4 regions of the Streptomyces sp. NPDC029041 genome follow, and region 2 is predicted to be linked to each of the others. Evidence: riboswitches for the same ligand, from Rfam matches in the RefSeq annotation. Region 2 holds a riboswitch; each other region holds the start of a gene.

Region 1 (2,192 bases), on a different contig from region 2:
GGTCGAGCCCGAGATGGTCAACCCGGACAGCGACCTGTACCGCGCGCACCCCGACTGGGTGCAGTACCAACCGGGACGAAAGCGGACGGAGTTCCGCAATCAGCTGGTGCTCAACCTCGCCCGCGAGGACGTCCGGGAGTATCTGTGGGAGCAGCTCGACGGACTCCTCTCCGGTGCGCCGATCGACTACGTGAAGTGGGACTTCAACCGCTGCTTCACGGACGCCGGCTGGCCGGACGACGGCTACCCGCAGCGGCTCTGGGTCGACCACGTGCAGGGCCTGTACGCCCTGCTGGACCGCCTGAGGGCGGCTCACCCGGGGGTGGCCTTCGAGTCCTGCTCGGGCGGCGGCGGACGGATCGACCTCGGTGTGCTGAGCCGCACGGACCAGGTGTGGACCTCCGACAACACCGACCCCCTCGACCGGCTCGCCATCCAGCACGGCTTCAGCCAGATCCATCCGGCCCGGGTCATGGCCGCCTGGGTCACCGACAGTCCGAACGCCATGCTCAACCACCGGGCCAGCTCGCTGCGGTTCCGGTTCGTCAGCGCCATGGCCGGGGTGCTCGGGGTCGGGGGTGACCTCACGAAGTGGACGCCGGAGGAGCTCGCCGAGGCGGCGGAGTGGGTGAGGCTCTACAAGGAGATCCGGCCCGTGGTGCAGCGGGGCGACCAGTACCGGCTGCGGCCTCCGGAGGGCGGGCTGAGCGCCGTGCAGTACGTCCTCGGCGAGGAGGCCGTCGTCTTCGCCTGGCTCCAGGCGCAGCGCTACGGCGAGCCCGTTCCGGCGCTCCGGCTGCGCGGCTTGGACCCGACGGAATCGTATGAATGCCTCGAAACGGGCGAAGTTCACCAAGGGGCCGTGCTGCTTCATCACGGACTGCGGGTCGGTTTGCGCGGGGATCTGGACGCCGCGATCGTCCGCCTTAAGCGGAAGTAGTCATTGTGTCCGAATAGGGAATTTTAGCCGCTTAGGGATAACGTGCCCCGATCGTAAAGGAGATGAGGTCGGGGTGCGTGACCATCGTCATATTCGTGACGATGTGCTGTCGCCATGTTCACGTAATCCCCGCAATTTTCCAGGGCCATTGAGTGGAGCGGGGGATCGGCAATCCACGCTCGGTGACGGCACATGTGGCGACGCGTCAAGAAAAACACCGTCACGGGCAACCGCAAGCTTGTCCTATTGCGTCGTGGTCGCTTACGTTCCACACCAATCCGGACGGACGCCTAATCCTGCCGCCGCCCGGAGCCCGCACACACTGACCCGACGTACGGCAGGAGCGGGGGACCCACAGGTAAGACGCCTGTTCCGGTTCCCGGAACGGCTTGGGGTTAAGCCGCGCCACGGCGCGGCCGGGCATCTCCAGCCCGCACCCGACAGCTCACCTCGCAGGCGACGGAGAGGAATGCGCCATGCCCGCGAAGGGTAAGCACCGCCGCCCCAAGACCCAGCGTTTCACCCGCTCCATCGCCGTCGCCGGAACCGGCGGGGCCGCCCTCGCCCTGCCGCTCATGGGGGCCGCCGGCGCTCACGCCGCCACCCCGCAGTCGGCTCCGGAAAAGGCCGTCCAGTCCGCTCCGGCCGCCGGGGAAAAGGCCGCGGAAGAGGCCAACGGTTCCCGCACGTACACCGTGAAGGCCGGTGACTACCTCGCGAAGATCGCCGAGGATCAGCATGTCAGCGGTGGCTGGAAGAAGCTCTACGCGGACAACCGTGACGCCGTCGGCTCCGACCCGTCGCTGATCCACCCGGGCCTGAAGCTGTCGATCGGCAAGAAGGCGGCGAGCGCCCCGAAGGCCTCGGCCCCGAAGCCGTCAGCCGCCGATACGGCCCCGAAGGCGGAGGCGGAGACCGCCGCCAAGCCGGCGGCCGCCGAGAACAACTCCAGCGGCTTCACCCTCCCGGTGGCCGGCGCCACCGTCGGCACCCCGTACCACATGTCCGGCAGCATGTGGTCCAGCGGCTACCACACCGGCGTCGACTTCGTCGTCCCGACCGGCACCTCCCTCAAGGCCGTCGGCGCGGGCACGGTCGTGTCCGCCGGCTGGGGCGGCGCGTACGGCAACCAGGTCGTCATCAAGCTCGCCGACGGCTACTACGCCCAGTACGCCCACCTGTCCCAGCTCTCCGTCTCGGCCGGCCAGACCGTGACCGCCGGGCAGCAGGTCGGCCTGTCGGGCGCGACCGG
Region 2 (2,192 bases):
CCTCACCTCCCGCCTGGACCGCGTCCTGCGCGAAGAGAAGGGATACACCTACGGCGTACGGGCGTTCGGCCAGGTCCTCAGGTCCGCCCCCGACGGCACGGGTGCGGCGATGCTCGCCATCAGCGGCTCCGTGGACACGCCCAACACCGGCCCCGCGCTGGAGGACCTCTGGACGGTGCTGCGCACCCTCGCCGCCGAGGGGCTCACCGATGCGGAGCGGGACGTCGCCGTGCAGAACCTGGTCGGTGTCGCGCCGCTGAAGTACGAGACGGCGGCGGCGGTCGCGAGCACGCTGGCCGACCAGGTGGAGCAGCATCTGCCCGACGACTACCAGGCCGCGCTGTACCGGCAGCTCGCCGCGACCGGCACCGTGGAGGCCACCGCGGCGGCCGTCAGCGCCTTCCCGGTGGACCGGCTGGTGACCGTCCTCGTAGGTGACGCGGCGCAGATCAAGGCGCCTGTCGAGGCCCTCGGCATCGGCGAAGTCAGCGTCGTCGCCGCCGAGTAGCGGCACGCGTGCTGAGGGGCCCTGGATGTCTTCGAAGGCACCAGGGCCCCTTTATGCCCGAATTGGGATGGGAGTTGCCTGTCTGCCCTGTGGGATGCGCTACAAAAGTCGGGATCCGTTTGGGAATTGAAAGTGGCGCCGCTTAGCGTCGTCCGGGCTGTTCGTCAGGCAGTGCGCCGCGCCCGCGGCACCGGACAGTCATCGCCGAGTCCCCGTACGGCGCGAGCCAGGGGAGCCGGGGACCCACCGCAGTCCCTGGGGTGAATCGGACGCCCGCGCATGCCGCGAGGGAGTCCGTAGGAGACCTTCCTGCTCCGAACCCGTCAGCTAACCCGGTAGGCGAGAGGGAAGGAAAGGACCAGCCACCACATGGCGTTCACTCGCGCCACCGGGAAGCACCGTCGTCCCAGCAGGATCCAGCGCCGCACCGCCCGCGCGGCGGGTGTCGCGGCCCTCGCCACCACCGGCGTGATCGGCACCGTGGCGGCCCCCGCGGCCTTCGCCGCCGAGCCCAGCGCCGAGCAGACCGGCCTCACCCCGGTCGTCACCATGGGCGACACCGTGGCCCAGCAGATCGACGCCCAGGCCGTCGCGCAGCAGCAGGCCGCCGAGGAGGCCGCCGCCAAGCGGAAGGCCGAGGAGGCCGCCCGCAAGCGGGCCGCCGAGAAGGCCGAGAAGGCCAAGGAAGAGGCCGAGAAGGCCCGCGAGGCCAAGGAGCGCGCCGCCCGCGAGGCCGAGCGCAAGCGCCTCAACGCCTACGTGGCCCCGATCTCCGGCTCGTACGTCTCCACCGGCTACAAGGCCAGCAGCGGCCTGTGGTCCTCCGGCAGCCACACCGGCGTGGACTTCCACGCCGCCACCGGCACCTCCGTCCACGCGGTCGGCATGGGCGAGGTCGTCGAGGCCGGCTGGGGCGGCTCCTACGGCAACAACATCGTGATCAAGATGAACGACGGCACGTACACCCAGTACGGCCACCTGTCCTCCATCGGCGTCTCGGTGGGTCAGAAGGTCACCCCCGGCCAGCAGATCGGCCTGTCCGGCGCGACCGGCAACGTCACCGGCCCGCACCTGCACTTCGAGGCGCGCACGAGCCCCGAGTACGGCTCGGACATCGACCCGGTCGCCTACCTCCGCTCGCACGGCGTCAGCCTCTGACCGGAACCCCTCCGCCCTTCCCGAAGCCCCGGCTCCCCGAGCCGGGGCTTTCGGTGTTTCCGGACGCCCCTCGGGATGCGTCCCGGATGCCCGCTGTCCAAAAAATATCCCTGGATTCCCGCCTGCCGTCGGAAATTCCGGCTCATTGCAATAGAGTCACAGAATCACGCGCCGCTCGCCGGCGTTTCACGGGGATTAAGCGGAGGTCGGTCATGCGTATTCCCGCGCACTCGGTGTGCACCGCCATCCGGGACGACATCGTCGCGGGAGTCCATGCGCGCGGCAGCCGGCTCACCGAGGAACTGCTCGCCCGCCGCTACGGCGTCTCGCGGGTGCCCGTCCGCGAGGCGCTGCGCACGCTGGAGGCCGAGGGCTTCGTGGTGACCCGCCGGCACGCGGGCGCGTGTGTGGCGGAGCCCACCGAGCAGGAGGCCGGTGACCTGCTGGAGATGCGGATGCTCCTGGAGCCGCTCGGTGCGGCCCGCGCCGCCCAGCGCCGCACCGAGGCGCATCTGAAGGTCCTGCG
Region 3 (2,192 bases), on a different contig from region 2:
CGTAGGCCTGGGCGAGGGTCTTCTCGAAGCCGTCGGTCGCCTGGGCGGCGAAGTCCTCCTCGTCGATCAGCTCGTTCTTCAGGTTGCTGATCTTGGCGCTGAAGGACTTCGGCGGGAAGCGCTTGGGGTCGAGGTCCAGATCACGGCAGACCAGGGCCATCAGGCGCTTGGAGTCGGCGGCGTCGTAGATCGAGAAGGACGAGGTGAAGCCGAGCTTCTTGCTCTCCCGGCGCAGGATGCGCACGCACGCGCTGTGGAAGGTCATGACCCACATGGCGTTCGCGCGGGGGCCGACGAGCTGCTCGACGCGCTCCTTCATCTCACCGGCGGCCTTGTTGGTGAAGGTGATCGCGAGGATCTGGCCCGGGTGCACGTCCCGCTCGGCGAGCAGGTGGGCGATGCGGTGCGTGAGCACGCGGGTCTTGCCGGAGCCGGCGCCGGCCACGATGAGCAGCGGGGAGCCGGAGTGGACGACGGCGGCGCGCTGGTTGTCGTTCAGCCCCTCCAGGAGGGTGGCGGTGTCCACCACCGGGCGGGGGGCTCCGTCCCGGTAGTAGGCGTCCCGGTCCGGCGGCACGTCGAACTTCCCGCCGAACAGATCGTCCGGGATCGGCTCCGGAACCTGATCGTCCTCGGGCGGCGGCGGGGGCTCGTCCGCGGGGCCCCGCTGGGCCTGGAGGTTCGCCAGGAAGCTGTCGTCAAAGAGGCTGCTCATCGCTCTCCGAGTCTAGGGCGCCCCACTGACAGCCCGCCGCCGCCCTGAGAACATCGCCGCGCGCCCGGGGCCCCGCCGACCGCCCGGTGGCGCGTTGTCGCCCTCCATGACGGCGCGATCACGCCCTGCTACCCACCTGGCAAGTGGGGACTTTTCCCACTCAATCCCCCTTGATCGTTCACTCTCGGCAACGCTCAGGAATAAGGTCACGAAAATGTATCGGGCATATCACCCATCAACCTTCACAGGGGCCACACGAGTTGGCTACGGTGCGACCGGGCCGCATGACCCCCACCGGCGAACGTCGCCGGGCCGCGCGGCCTCCGCCGAGTCCGGCGTGCCGCAGCGGCAGCCGGAGCCGGGGACCCAACCGTGAACCTGGGGTGAATCGGCCCGACTCCCTGTGCGGAGAAGGCCGTAGGGCAAACCTTCCGAACCACCCGCCCGAACCCGACAGCTAACCCGGTAGGCGGAACATGGAAGGAGTCGCCTCCCTTGGCGTCGCACCGCAAGTCGCGTCCTACGGGTACGCGCATGGCAGGCATACGGACCCCCGCCCTCGCAACGGCGGCCCTCACCTCCGTGGCCCTGCTGTCCCAGTCGGCCAACGCCGCCCCCGAGGCCGACGACAAGCCCAGCCTGGAGGAAGTCGAGAAGAAGGTCGGCGACCTGTACCGCCAGGCCGAGTCGGCGACCGACAAGTACAACGCGGCCAAGGAGAAGACCGCGAAGCAGCGCAAGCGCGTCGACACCCTCCTCGACGACGTCGCCCAGCGCACCCAGAAGCTCAACGAGGCGCGCGAGGAACTGGGTTCCTTCGCCTCCGCCCAGTACCGCACCGGTGCCGCCGCCCCGGACACGGCGACGTTCCTGCTCGCGGACACCCCGCAGGACTACTTCGACCAGACGCAGCTGATGGACCGGATGACCGGCCGCCAGAAGGTCGCGGTCGACGACTACATCACGCAGCAGTCCGAGACGATGAAGAAGCGCCAGGAGGCCACCGAGAGCCTCGAGACGCTCACCGAGTCGCAGGGCGACCTGAAGACGGCCAAGGCCACCGTCCAGCGCAAGCTCGCCGACGCGCGCGAACTGATGACGAAGCTGACCGCCGAGGAGAAGGCCCGGCTCGCGGCGATCGAGCAGGAGAAGCGGGCCGAGGCCGCCCGCAAGGCCGACGAGCTGGCCCGGCAGCAGGCGGCGCAGCAGAAGGCTCAGGAGGAGGCCGCCCGGCAGCAGGACGGCGGGTCCTCCCCCTCCGGATCGACGGGGTCGACGGCCTCCGGCTCGTCCACCCCGACGGCCCCGGCCGACTCCTCCTACGCCACCAAGGCCGACAAGGCGCTCACCTTCGCCCGCGCCCAGATCGGCAAGCCGTACGTGTGGGGCGCGGTCGGGCCCGGCTCGTACGACTGCTCCGGCCTCACCCAGGCCGCCTGGAAGGCCGCGGGCGTCACCCTGCCGCGCACCACCTACG
Region 4 (2,192 bases), on a different contig from region 2:
CCCCTCCGGCTGCTCCGCGGTGGTCTTCTCGGCCCCGTCACGGTCCCCCCGCAGCCCCGCCCGTCGCACCAGCCGGGGGAGCACCCCCCACAGTCCGACGCAGACCAGGAAGGTCGCGGCGCCCGCGGCGATGCCACCGGTACGGCCGGTGGTCACGTCGACCACCAGCAGCACCGAACCGCTGAAGGCGAACACCAGCACGCTCAGACCGGTCGTGGCCAGGCGCGAGGAGACCTGCACTACGCGGGGCTTGGCGCCCTGCTGGAAGAGCGAGCGGTGCAGCGCGGCCGGCGCGGTGAAGAGCGCGGCGGCCAGGACCGCAAGCAGCAGCGTGATGACGTAGGTGACGCGCTGGACCGTGTCGAGGTCGCCGAAGCGCGAGGTGAAGGCCAGCGACAGCAGGAAGGCGAAGAGGATCTGCACACCCGTCTGGGTGACGCGGAGTTCCTGGAGCAGCTCGACGAAGTTGCGGTCGGCGCGTTGCAGCGGAGTCTCGTTGCGCGCGGTGCAGGGACGGTGCTCGGCCATGACGGGACGGGTATCCACTCGAGCCCGTGTCACGCTCCGGCGTGCGGCGGCGCGTCAGGGACGCCGCCGCACGCCGGGCGGATCACCTCACGCGCCCGTACCAGACGCTCTTGGTCCAGATCTTCTGCAGTCGCACCACGTCCCCGCTCTTCGGGGAGTGCCAGAGCTTGTTCTTACCCGCGTAGATACCGACGTGGTACACGTTGCTGCCCGAGTGGAAGAACACCAGGTCTCCCGCCTTGCGGTTCTTGGCGGAGATGTGGCGCGTCTTGTTGTACTGCTGGGCAGCCGTGCGGGGGAGCTTCTTGCCGGCCTTCTTGAACGAGTAGAGCGTGAGCCCCGAGCAGTCGAACCGGTGCGGCCCTATCGCCCCGTACTTGTAGGGGGAACCCTTCTTGGAGGCCGCGATCTGGAGTGCCTTGGTCGCCGGTGTGGCTGCCGCGGCCTCGGAGGCGAAGCCGGGGGCCACGATCGAGCCGCCCACCGCGGCGATGGTGAGCGCCGAGGCCGTACCGGCTCGGGCCATGAGCGACGGGACACGATTGAGCGCAGTCATGCGCAACCCTTCGTCAGCCGCCTGTGAAGGATGACCTGTCGGATTCGGGCTGACAAAGTTGCCCGGCCGCTGACGCGGCTTCACCCCAAGGGCTGCTCGTGTCCGGTCATGGCGTGACCGTCCCGGCGACCCGTCGTGCTTGGGTCCTCCACTCCTGCCGATCCACTCCTGTCGACCGGTCATCCGGGCGGCGGCAGGACTCGGCGTCCGCCCGGATCGCCCCGCCACAGCGGCGGGGGCTTGTCGTCAAACAGGGATCTTGGCGGATGCCTGTCCGGATTTCCCAACGGAACCGGGGATTTGTGTTGTTACTCACCACTCACCCGTTCGGGTGGACACGTGTGCGTTCGCGCCACCGTCCATGGGTTCGCGGACCGTCGGACCAGCGACGGAATGTCCCATTCCGCCCTCCGGCCACGCGCGTTGCGCAACCGGAAGGGCCCTGAAATCGGTCTCCCGCCTACTCCGAACAGCGGTACGTCTTTTGGTCCGTTTCAACTCAGCTCGAAACGCTCCGCCGTCGCGGCGGGCGTCCGGACCGACGGCTTCGCGTCAACTGACGGATTCCGGAGGCAGGGTGAGCCGGGCGGTGCGCCGCTCGCCGTCCAGCACCCGCAGGCGCCCGGGCCAGGGTGCCGGCGTGCAGATCCGTCTCGCCTCGTCGGTGCATCAAGGAACCTCGCCGCGGGCCAGGGCGGCTGCTCCCGTTCGCGACCCGTGTGCGGTGCGAGCATCTCCTCCATCCGACGCCGGATGCGGGTCAACTCATCCGCCTGGATGGCCAGAACGCTCGCCCGGCCCTGGACCGGCTCGGGCAGCGCCGGCTGATGGACCACCAGGCGGGCGCCGGGCAGCGCGCATCGCTTGCCGGGTGTGCCCGCCGCCAGCAGCACCGGGGCGGCGGCGCCGGCCTGGCCGAGGAGGATCGTCGCCACGTCGCAGGAGACGTACTGCATCGTGTCGTAGATCGCCGTCATCGCATGGAAGCCGCCGCAGGGGGAGTTGATGCAGAGCGAGATGTCGCGCTCCGGGGCCTGATGCTCCAAGTGCATGAACTGGGCCATCACGGCGTTCGCCGAGGTCGCGTCCACCGGTGCCCCCAGGAAGA

The links. Region 2 has a riboswitch for cyclic di-AMP ahead of AB0F04_RS18200 (M23 family metallopeptidase). Riboswitches for the same ligand answer to the same signal wherever they lie in the genome.
Positions count from the first base shown of each region.
Region 1: it holds a riboswitch for cyclic di-AMP, as region 2 does, so the genes downstream of both, AB0F04_RS01765 (LysM peptidoglycan-binding domain-containing M23 family metallopeptidase) here and AB0F04_RS18200 (M23 family metallopeptidase) in region 2, are expected to answer to the same signal.
Region 3: it holds a riboswitch for cyclic di-AMP, as region 2 does, so the genes downstream of both, AB0F04_RS29635 (NlpC/P60 family protein) here and AB0F04_RS18200 (M23 family metallopeptidase) in region 2, are expected to answer to the same signal.
Region 4: it holds a riboswitch for cyclic di-AMP, as region 2 does, so the genes downstream of both, AB0F04_RS28225 (C40 family peptidase) here and AB0F04_RS18200 (M23 family metallopeptidase) in region 2, are expected to answer to the same signal.

Region 1 is NZ_JBEZWO010000001.1:414,542-416,733, reverse strand. Features, by position in the region: gene AB0F04_RS01770 (alpha-galactosidase) at 1-940, shown strand, start outside; cyclic di-AMP (ydaO/yuaA leader) riboswitch at 1,251-1,412, shown strand; gene AB0F04_RS01765 (LysM peptidoglycan-binding domain-containing M23 family metallopeptidase) at 1,417-2,192, shown strand, end outside.
Region 2 is NZ_JBEZWO010000006.1:466,068-468,259, reverse strand. Features, by position in the region: gene AB0F04_RS18205 (pitrilysin family protein) at 1-508, shown strand, start outside; cyclic di-AMP (ydaO/yuaA leader) riboswitch at 701-865, shown strand; gene AB0F04_RS18200 (M23 family metallopeptidase) at 878-1,666, shown strand; gene AB0F04_RS18195 (GntR family transcriptional regulator) at 1,879-2,192, shown strand, end outside.
Region 3 is NZ_JBEZWO010000013.1:39,450-41,641, forward strand. Features, by position in the region: gene pcrA (DNA helicase PcrA) at 1-715, opposite strand, end outside; cyclic di-AMP (ydaO/yuaA leader) riboswitch at 1,030-1,202, shown strand; gene AB0F04_RS29635 (NlpC/P60 family protein) at 1,211-2,192, shown strand, end outside.
Region 4 is NZ_JBEZWO010000011.1:267,584-269,775, reverse strand. Features, by position in the region: gene AB0F04_RS28230 (DUF6328 family protein) at 1-528, opposite strand, end outside; gene AB0F04_RS28225 (C40 family peptidase) at 611-1,084, opposite strand; cyclic di-AMP (ydaO/yuaA leader) riboswitch at 1,088-1,300, opposite strand; partial or broken gene AB0F04_RS28220 (ATP-dependent Clp protease proteolytic subunit) at 1,795-2,192, opposite strand, start outside.